2 regions of the Arthrobacter sp. 4R501 genome follow, and region 1 is predicted to be linked to the other one. Evidence: riboswitches for the same ligand, from Rfam matches in the RefSeq annotation. Region 1 holds a riboswitch; the other holds the start of a gene.

Region 1 (4,206 bases):
TGTTCACAGCGGCCACGGCAGGGCTTGTCCTCACCCTCACGGCCTGCGTCCCCGAATCCGCGCCTGCCAGACCGATGCCGAGCAGCCCAAGCAATTCCAATGCCCTTCCCAGCAGCCACGTTCACGGCCTGAGCGTGAACCGCGAGACAGACCAGGTGCTGATGGCTACCCACGAGGGCCTGTTCGATGTCACCAGGGAGCCCGCGGCCAAAATCGGTGACACCAATGACCTGATGGGCTTCACGGCCGGGGCGGACCAGGACCTGTTTTACGCCTCGGGCCACCCCGGGGCAGCCTCGGACCTGCCCAACCCCATGGGCCTGATCAGGTCAACCGACGGCGGCAAGACCTGGGAACAGCTCTCGCGCCAGGGCGAATCCGATTTCCACGCCCTCACGTCGGCCAAGTCCGGCATCGTCGCGTTCGACGGGACACTGCGCCGAACCCCGGACGGGAAGACCTGGTCCGTTGTCGCCGCCAGATTCGTTCCGGCTGCCCTGGCCGCGCATCCCGACAGTGACACTGTCCTCGCCACCACCCGCGAGGGTGTGCAGCGCTCAACCGACGGCGGCGACACCTGGGCCCTGAACCCGGCCGCTCCGGTGATCCAGTTCGTGACTTTCGCCAGCGCCTCCGAAGCCATCGGCGTGGAACCCAACGGTTCCGTCCACTCTTCGGCCGACGGCGGGCAAACATGGTCCCGGACAGGCCGGATCGAGGGGCAGGTCCATGCGATAGCGGCCGTGGAAGGCTCGGATGGGAAACCTTGGATCTGGGCAGCCACGGTCGACGGCCTGGTCGTCTCCACCGACGGCGGAGCCACTTTCAGGCCCTCGGACGCCGCCTGAGCTGACGGCATGGGCAGATTCCTTTTGCATCGACAACCCAGAAGCCGGACCCTAATCCATGGAGGCTGACGAAAGTATCTGGCGTACGGACGCTGCGACGCTACGCGACGTGGTGCTGGACCCGAACGCGATGGAGGCCCGCCTCGGCGGCTGCACCGAGCTGGAACGCGTGTGGGTCCTTTCCCTTCTGGGACGCCATGAAGAAGCGGTCATCGAGGGCCAGGCGCTGCTGGCCGCCTCCAAGGACCGCTTCCAGGCGCTGCTCGTCCTCGCGAACGCCTATCAACGCATGTACCGCTGGCACGACGCTGCCAAGCTCCAGGAACAGGCCCTCCGCTTGTCGCGGACAAGAACCAGGGAGGCGAACGTCCGGCACCAGATCGGCAGGCGCCTCTTTGATGAAGGGCTGTACCGCGACGCCGCAGCGGAATTCGACTGGGCTGCCAGCCTCTTTGGCGCTGCCGGACGGGTAGAAGCCGCTCGCTCCTCCCGCCAGGCCCGGGACCGGGCCCTGGAAGTCCACCGGCAAGCCTCATTCGGGGACAACGAGATCCAAGCCTGCGCGGAAGGCACAGGGCAACCAGAGTCGGGCCCCGAAGGTGATCTGCTCAGATGAACGCGGACGGATCGACCGTCTGGCCGTTGACCATGACTTCGAAGTGAAGGTGGCATCCGGTCGAATTTCCGGTCGTGCCGACCCCGGCGATCTGCTGTCCCTGCGCCAGGACCTGCCCGACGGAAACGCCGATGCTGGCCAAGTGGTTGTAGGTCGTCTTCAGGCCGTTGCCGTGATCGACGACGATTCGGTTCCCGCCGCCATACTGGCTCCAACCCGCCTCGGTGACCGTACCGGCGCCCGCGGCGAAAACAGCTGTCGAGCAAGCTCCCGTCAGATCAATCCCGGTGTGCATTTCAGCGGCAGCCCCGGTGATCGGGCTTACCCTGTAGCCGAACGTGGAACTGACGTTCATCGAAGCCAGCGGCGCCCGCAGGCCCTTCGATTCCACTGCAGGGGCAGCAGGAGCAGCAGGGCTCTGGACCGCTCCCGCTGCCTGAACCGCCGGCTCCGGTGCCGGGGCCGGGGCCGGCTGAGAGCTCACGCCGGGGCTCTCAAAGACCAGAGCAGCACCTGCATCAGCTATCACTGCCGGGACGGAAACCGCCGTTGCGGAGGCGGGGCTGTCGGTGGCAGCCTTCTGGATGCCGGGATCTGCATTCGCCGCAGACAGGGCGGTCAGGGCAAACATTGTGGTAACCGCGGCAGCCACCCCCAGCTGCTGGCCGCGGATCCTCACGGCCGGTTCATGGAAAACGCTACGGAAACGGGATGAAGTAAACGCCGGAAGGGCACGCCGACGGGCATGTTTGGGGTGGGCAGACAAGATGGAAGTCCTCTCGACGCCGGCGAAGTTAGCTGTCGGATTCGGACGAGTGGACTGTCCGGCCGCCCTGCCTGGCACCCTCAGGAACTTTTGCAGGTCGGCTTCACCCCAAGGTGCACATGGCACCGTTTGTGGGTTCTCCGCCCCCGCCTTGAGAATGAAGTACGTGGACCGCCGGCGGGGTTTGGCGAAGCGGTCACACCCATACCCGCTACGGGCATGTAATCCCTCGACTCTAACCAACGACACGCGGAAGTTACAAATTCGTTACCAAATCTTGAGTAAGGCGTTTCGATCCCAGTAACCAGACGTCGGGGGTAGCTGGCCTGTCCGGGGAAAGTTACGCTGTGCCTGACAGTGCTCGGTGAGAAGCCGTCCTCGCCTGGGCAGGGCCAGAATCATCAACCAAAAGGGGGTACGACACAAGCACCACAGCGGAGCCGGTTAGCAGAACACGCAAGCCGGCCCACCGTATCTATTTCCAGCCGCTCAACACCATGGAAGAGAGAAAACGATGACACACGCCAGCGCCCACAAAATGCTTGATGCCTACCCGAAGGATCTTGGCAGCATCGACCAGCACAAGCTCGCCGAAGGTATCGCCGCGTCTTTTGACTGCGCACAGGCCTGCACGGCCTGCGCAGATGCGTGCCTGAGCGAAGACATGGTCACCGAGCTGACCAAGTGCATCCGCACGGACCTTGACTGTGCCGACATCTGCACAGCCACAGGAAATGTCCTCTCCCGTCACACCGGCTACGACGCCAACGTCACCCGCTCCGTCTTGCAGGCCTGCGCCACCCTGTGCAAAACCTGTGCTGACGAATGCGAACGGCACGCCGAAATGCACAGCCACTGCCGGATCTGCGCAGAAGCTTGCCGCCGTTGCGAAAATGCGTGCAACGAACTCCTCGCGTCACTCGACTAAACGGCCGATACGAACGCGCCGAAATGCCGGCGGGAACCGGAGGCCTTCGAATTCCCCTTCTCCGACACTGATTCTTGAATCCACCGGAGACCTCACATCTGCCTGGAGAGACGTAGAAACCTATGCAGGGACGGAGACTGGACGTCAAAGGCGTTGCCATTGAATCCCACCTGAACGCTTCCCTCCTACCAGGACGACCCGGCCGCTACTCGCCCGCGTGCCCGCGCCGGCGTTAATCCTGGTGCGTTGAAGGCGTGCCGGTTTCAGGCGTAGGCGCCGCGGGAGGCTGCAGCCCGGCCATCGTGACTTTGACGAGACGAAAGACAGCCTCACGGGACACCAATCCACTGGCCGCTTCCAAGGCATGAAGGCAATATCCGGCGAGCTCATCCGGGGCAACATCGGAGCGGAACACCCCGGCGCCGGCACCATCACTCAAAATCTCCGCCAGGAATTCATGGAGATGCTGGTGCGCGCGACCGACGTGTGATCCCTGGTGCAGTCGTGCGGCCTCAGCACGACCGTCGTGAGAGTGGGCGATCAGCGCGTAAGCCTTGAGGACGGCTTCAAGCTTTTGATTCGGGCCCGCCGCGCGGTCACGGACCCGAGCCAGATGTTCCAAATGGGCTTGGACCTGGCGTTCGTGCCAAGCCGTCAGGATCTCGTCCACGTCCGGAAAGTACTTATACAGGGTGGCCCGGCCGATCCCCGCGGTCTGGGCGATCTGTGACATCGTCACCGATGACAGCCCCTGACTGGCCACCAAGGCCGCCGTGGTGTCCAGGATCGCCGAACGGACGGCGCTGCGGTGCGATTCGATGGTCTCGTTCCAGAGCTTCGGCATTCCTGAAGTATACGCTCCGTCCTACGTTGGACAGGGTGATCGCGAGAAGACATACTGTCTTGTAAACACGCCCGCAGAGAATGACCAAAGGAGATGGGACATGACCCGCGAGCCAAACCAGCCGGAGCACAGCGATCCCGCCCAGGACACTCTGACAGGTCCGCCCCGCTGGGTGAAGGTCTCCGCGATCGCCGCCGGCATCCT
Region 2 (4,206 bases), on a different contig from region 1:
CCCAGCAGCTCCGGCTCACCTTCAACCGGCGCGCCCGCGGCCTGCGCTACTTCGGCGTCGTCTCCCACCTGGGCGGCCAACAACCGGGGGACAACGCAAACGGCGCCGCCCGGGACGAAAACCCGGACGACGCCGCCGGACACTGACAACTGGCGTCACCACAAAAACAGTGCGAACGGACACTTGGGCCCCGGTATCTGGGCCCCAAGTGTCCGTTCGCGCGGGTGCGCTACTTGCGCAGCTCGCCCACCACGTAGTCGATGCTTGCCAGCAGCGCGGAGACGTCGGCCGGCTCGATGGCCACAAATGTGGCGATCCGGAGCTGGTTGCGGCCCAGCTTGCGGTACGGCTCGGTGTCCACGATGCCGTTGGCGCGCAGGACCTTGGCGATCGCGGCGGCGTCGATCGAGTCGTCGAAGTCGATGGTGGCGATGACGTTGGAACGGTCCTCCGCTTTGGCCACAAACGGGGTCGCGTACTCGGAGGCCTCGGCCCAGGAGTAGATCCGGCCGGCGGAGTCAGCGGTGCGGGCGGACGCGAAGTCCAGGCCGCCGTTGGCGTTCAGCCACTGCACCTGCGCGTCGAGGGTCACCAGGGTGGAGAGCGACGGCGTGTTGTACGTCTGGTTCAGCTTGGAGTTGTCGATGGCAGTCTGGAGGTCCAGGAAATCGGGGATCCAGCGGCCGCTGGCCTTGACCCGGGCGGCGCGTTCCAGCGCGGCGGGGGAGAAGAGCCCCAGCCACAGGCCGCCGTCGGACGCGAAGTTCTTCTGCGGGGCGAAGTAGTAGACATCGGCCTCGGAGACGTCCACGTCCAGGCCGCCGGCTGCGGAGGTGGCGTCCACCAGGACCAGGGAACCGGCGTCGGCGCCCGCGACGCGCTTGACCGGAGCCGCGACACCCGTGGAGGTTTCGTTCTGCGGCCAGGCGTAGACATCCACGCCAGCCTCGGCGGCCGATACCGGGCGCGTGCCGGGCTCGGACTTGATGATGGAGGAGGCGTCCAGGAACGGGGCCTTGTTGGTGGCTGAGGCGAATTTGGAGCCGAACTCGCCGAAGGACAGGTGCTGGGCCTTCTTTTCCACCAGGCCGAAGCTGGCGACGTCCCAGAAAGCGGTGGAGCCACCGACGCCGAGGACCACTTCGTAGCCTTCGGGGGCGCGGAAGAACTGGCTGAGGCCTTCACGGACGGAGCCCACGAGGTTCTTGACCGGAGCCTGGCGGTGGGAGGTGCCCAGGATGGTCTTGGACGCCGCTGAGAGCGCTTCGAGCTGCTCCGGCCTGACCTTGGAGGGTCCTGCGCCGAATCGTCCATCCTTTGGCAGGAGGTCGGCGGGAATAGTGATGCTGGTTTCGCTCACGGGGGCTCCAATTTCGGCATGGACGTGGCTCACGTCCGGGCGGTGGGGTGGCCGGTAGTCGGCGGTGACTGCATAAGGACCTCCCTTATTCTGCCTGAACCCTCGATTGGGCGGGGAACCGGGGCCGTCATAGTCCGGCCAATGAGACTGTTTGTCTCCGCCCGGGCATTATCCAGACAAATTCAAAATAGGCTAAGCTTTTTAGCGGACCTCGCCGCTGAGCGGGACGCGATACGGTGGGACAACGCAAGGTACTGCGCTCGAGGAGCTGAGCTGGATGACGGATCTGATCGATACTACGGAGATGTATCTTCGGACCATTTTGGAGCTTGAGGAAGAGAACATCGTTGCTCTTCGCGCACGCATCGCCGAACGGCTGCGGCATTCCGGTCCCACGGTGTCCCAAACCATCGGCCGGATGGAACGCGACGGACTGGTCGTGGTCTCCGGGGACCGCCACCTGGAGCTCACGGAAGCCGGGCGGAAACGCGCTACGGAAGTGATGCGCAAGCACAGGCTCGCGGAACGGCTCCTGGCGGATGTGATTGGCCTGGACTGGGCCTATGTCCACGATGAAGCGTGCCGCTGGGAGCATGTGATGAGCGAACGCGTAGAGCAGCGCATCTACGAATTGCTCAACCACCCCACCGAGTCTCCGTACGGCAACCCCATCCCCGGGCTGGCCGCCCTGGGCGGGCCGGCGCCCGCGCTCCCAGACGCCGGTGTGATTAATCTCCTGGATGCGATGCAGGGCTACGGACCAGCGTCGAACGTGACAGTCAGCCGGCTGGCTGAGCCCATCCAGGTGGAACCTGAGCTGCTGGTCCAGTTGGATGAAGGCGGGATCAGGCCCGGTGCCACGGTGTCCCTGGAGCGCGTAGGGGAGTACATTTCGGTGCGCGTTCCGGGAATCGAAGGGGCGCTCGAGCTGCCCCCGGAAGTGGCATCCCACGTCTTCGTTTCCGTCAGCTGACGGGAAGGCGGTCCGCCGCGTGTGGCCGTTCCATAGCGCAGCGACGCAAGGTTCCGCAAAGATAACGGAATTGTTACTGTCCAAGTTAATCACCTATAGTTGAAACTCAGCGTCGATACAAAAGCGTTACCTGATCCGGAGCCGAGCTCTGCCAGCGGATCAGGTGCATCAGTCACCAACTGGCAGAGGCGGGGGAACCACAACCGGCAGTCGTAAGACTGCCTTGGGGTTAAGTCCGTCAGCAGCAAGCCTCTTCCAGCGAAGGATCCTCACGGGATATCTCTGCGCGAAGTGCTTGTCACGGCGGACCGGGTCTTTGAACTCTCTGACCCGAATCCGACAGCTAACTTCGCAGGCTACCCAGAGAGGAACATTCTTGACCACGCAATACTCCAGGGGCCGCCGTCGCGCGGTGGGTCCCGCCTCGGCGCCCAGAGTGGCCGAGGATTTCAGCGCGGAGAGGCCCCGCGACCCACAGCGGGAAGCCCGCCGCCGCCGGGGACCCTTCCGGCAGATGACGGATTTCGCCGCCGCCAGTGGCCTCGGCCAGAAGGCCGGCATCGCCTTGGCAGCAACAGGCCTGGCTCTCACTGTGACGGTTCCTGTGACCGGCCCCGTGATGGCCACTCCGGCACCCGGCCAGGCTGCGTTAGCCGTCTCCGCTGCTCCGCAGCCCGAAGTGACCGCCGAAGCCGCCGCCCAAATTGATTTCAGCCGCTCGTCCGTAGTGACCCAGGGTGATCCCGACGGCAAGCTGAAGCAGCTGTTGAGCGCCCAGTCCGCGGGATCCATTACCCGCGCCGCCTCTGCCGGAAGCCTTGGCCCGCCGCTGGCCCAGCTGGTTACGGCCTCACCCTTCGGGTTCCGGGTCAGTCCCATCACCGGCGGCTCCGGCGACTTTCACCGCGGCCAGGACTACGTGGCCCAGTGCGGAACCTCCGTCATGGCCGCTGCCAGCGGCACCGTGACCTTCGTTGGCTGGCACCAGTACGGCGGTGGCAACCGCGTGGTGGTGGATCACGGCAATGGCCTTGAAACCACCTACAACCACCTCTCCTCCGCCAGCGTCAAGGTAGGCCAGACGGTCAGCCGCGGCGACGTGGTTGCCCTCAGCGGCACCACGGGCGCGTCCACGGGCTGCCACCTCCACTTCGAGGTCCAGATCAATGGCGAAGTCGTTGACCCCACCGGCTGGCTCTGACCCAAATGATGGCCAACTCTCGAATCGCGGCGACGTGCCGTGACCTGAATGTGACATTGGCTCGGAACTCCTGTAACGTCTAAAGCGCGTCAACTTTTCCGAAGTTGACGTTCTTGAGTGGATTGCCTAGCTCTGCCACCGCTCAAGGTCCGTTCGCATGACATCGTCTGGCAGGGGCGGGGGAACCAATTTTGGTCTTCGATTCTGAAGGCCTTGGGGTTAAGTCGCAAAGCTTCCACTGTGAAGCAGCGCGGCCGGGTGACTCCCATCCGAATCCGACAGCTCACCTCGCAGGCATTGGGAGAGGCTACCTTCGTGTCTTCACGCCATACTTCTGCGCGTCACCGCGCACAACCGGTTCGCACTAATCCCTTGGGCTCCGTGTCCAAGGCCGTCAGTGCCAATGCCGGGACCGTAGGTCGCCAGGCTGCTGTGATCGCAGCTGCATCAGGTCTGATCCTGAGCATGGGGCTTCCGGCCAACGCCGCGGATTCCACCGCCGGCGTTTCCGCCTCTACCGAGTCCGGTTCCGCGCAGACGGCGCTTGCCGTAACTGCCGCGCCTACGGCTACCGTTTCCTTCGAACGCCCCGTCATCAAGACGACGCCGGCGCCGAAGGTTGAGACGGTCCGTGCGCAGTCCACGGCCTCCGAAACCGGGGCTCAGGGTGCT

Evidence for each region. Region 1 has a riboswitch for cyclic di-AMP ahead of CXR02_RS11115 (M23 family metallopeptidase). Riboswitches for the same ligand answer to the same signal wherever they lie in the genome.
Region 2: linked by a shared signal. The riboswitch ahead of CXR02_RS15655 (M23 family metallopeptidase) and the one ahead of CXR02_RS11115 (M23 family metallopeptidase) in region 1 are both predicted to bind cyclic di-AMP.

The regions. Positions count from the first base shown of each region.
Region 1 covers NZ_PJIW01000009.1:152,674-156,879, reverse strand. Annotated here, with positions in the region: gene CXR02_RS11125 (F510_1955 family glycosylhydrolase) at 1-848, shown strand, start outside; gene CXR02_RS11120 (hypothetical protein) at 907-1,464, shown strand; gene CXR02_RS11115 (M23 family metallopeptidase) at 1,457-2,143, opposite strand; cyclic di-AMP (ydaO/yuaA leader) riboswitch at 2,236-2,430, opposite strand; gene CXR02_RS11110 (four-helix bundle copper-binding protein) at 2,745-3,158, shown strand; gene CXR02_RS11105 (TetR/AcrR family transcriptional regulator) at 3,391-4,002, opposite strand; gene CXR02_RS11100 (hypothetical protein) at 4,103-4,206, shown strand, end outside.
Region 2 covers NZ_PJIW01000015.1:93,047-97,252, reverse strand. Annotated here, with positions in the region: gene CXR02_RS15670 (MFS transporter) at 1-146, shown strand, start outside; gene serC (phosphoserine transaminase) at 230-1,360, opposite strand; gene CXR02_RS15660 (metal-dependent transcriptional regulator) at 1,638-2,333, shown strand; cyclic di-AMP (ydaO/yuaA leader) riboswitch at 2,463-2,706, shown strand; gene CXR02_RS15655 (M23 family metallopeptidase) at 2,710-3,534, shown strand; cyclic di-AMP (ydaO/yuaA leader) riboswitch at 3,683-3,845, shown strand; gene CXR02_RS15650 (C40 family peptidase) at 3,916-4,206, shown strand, end outside.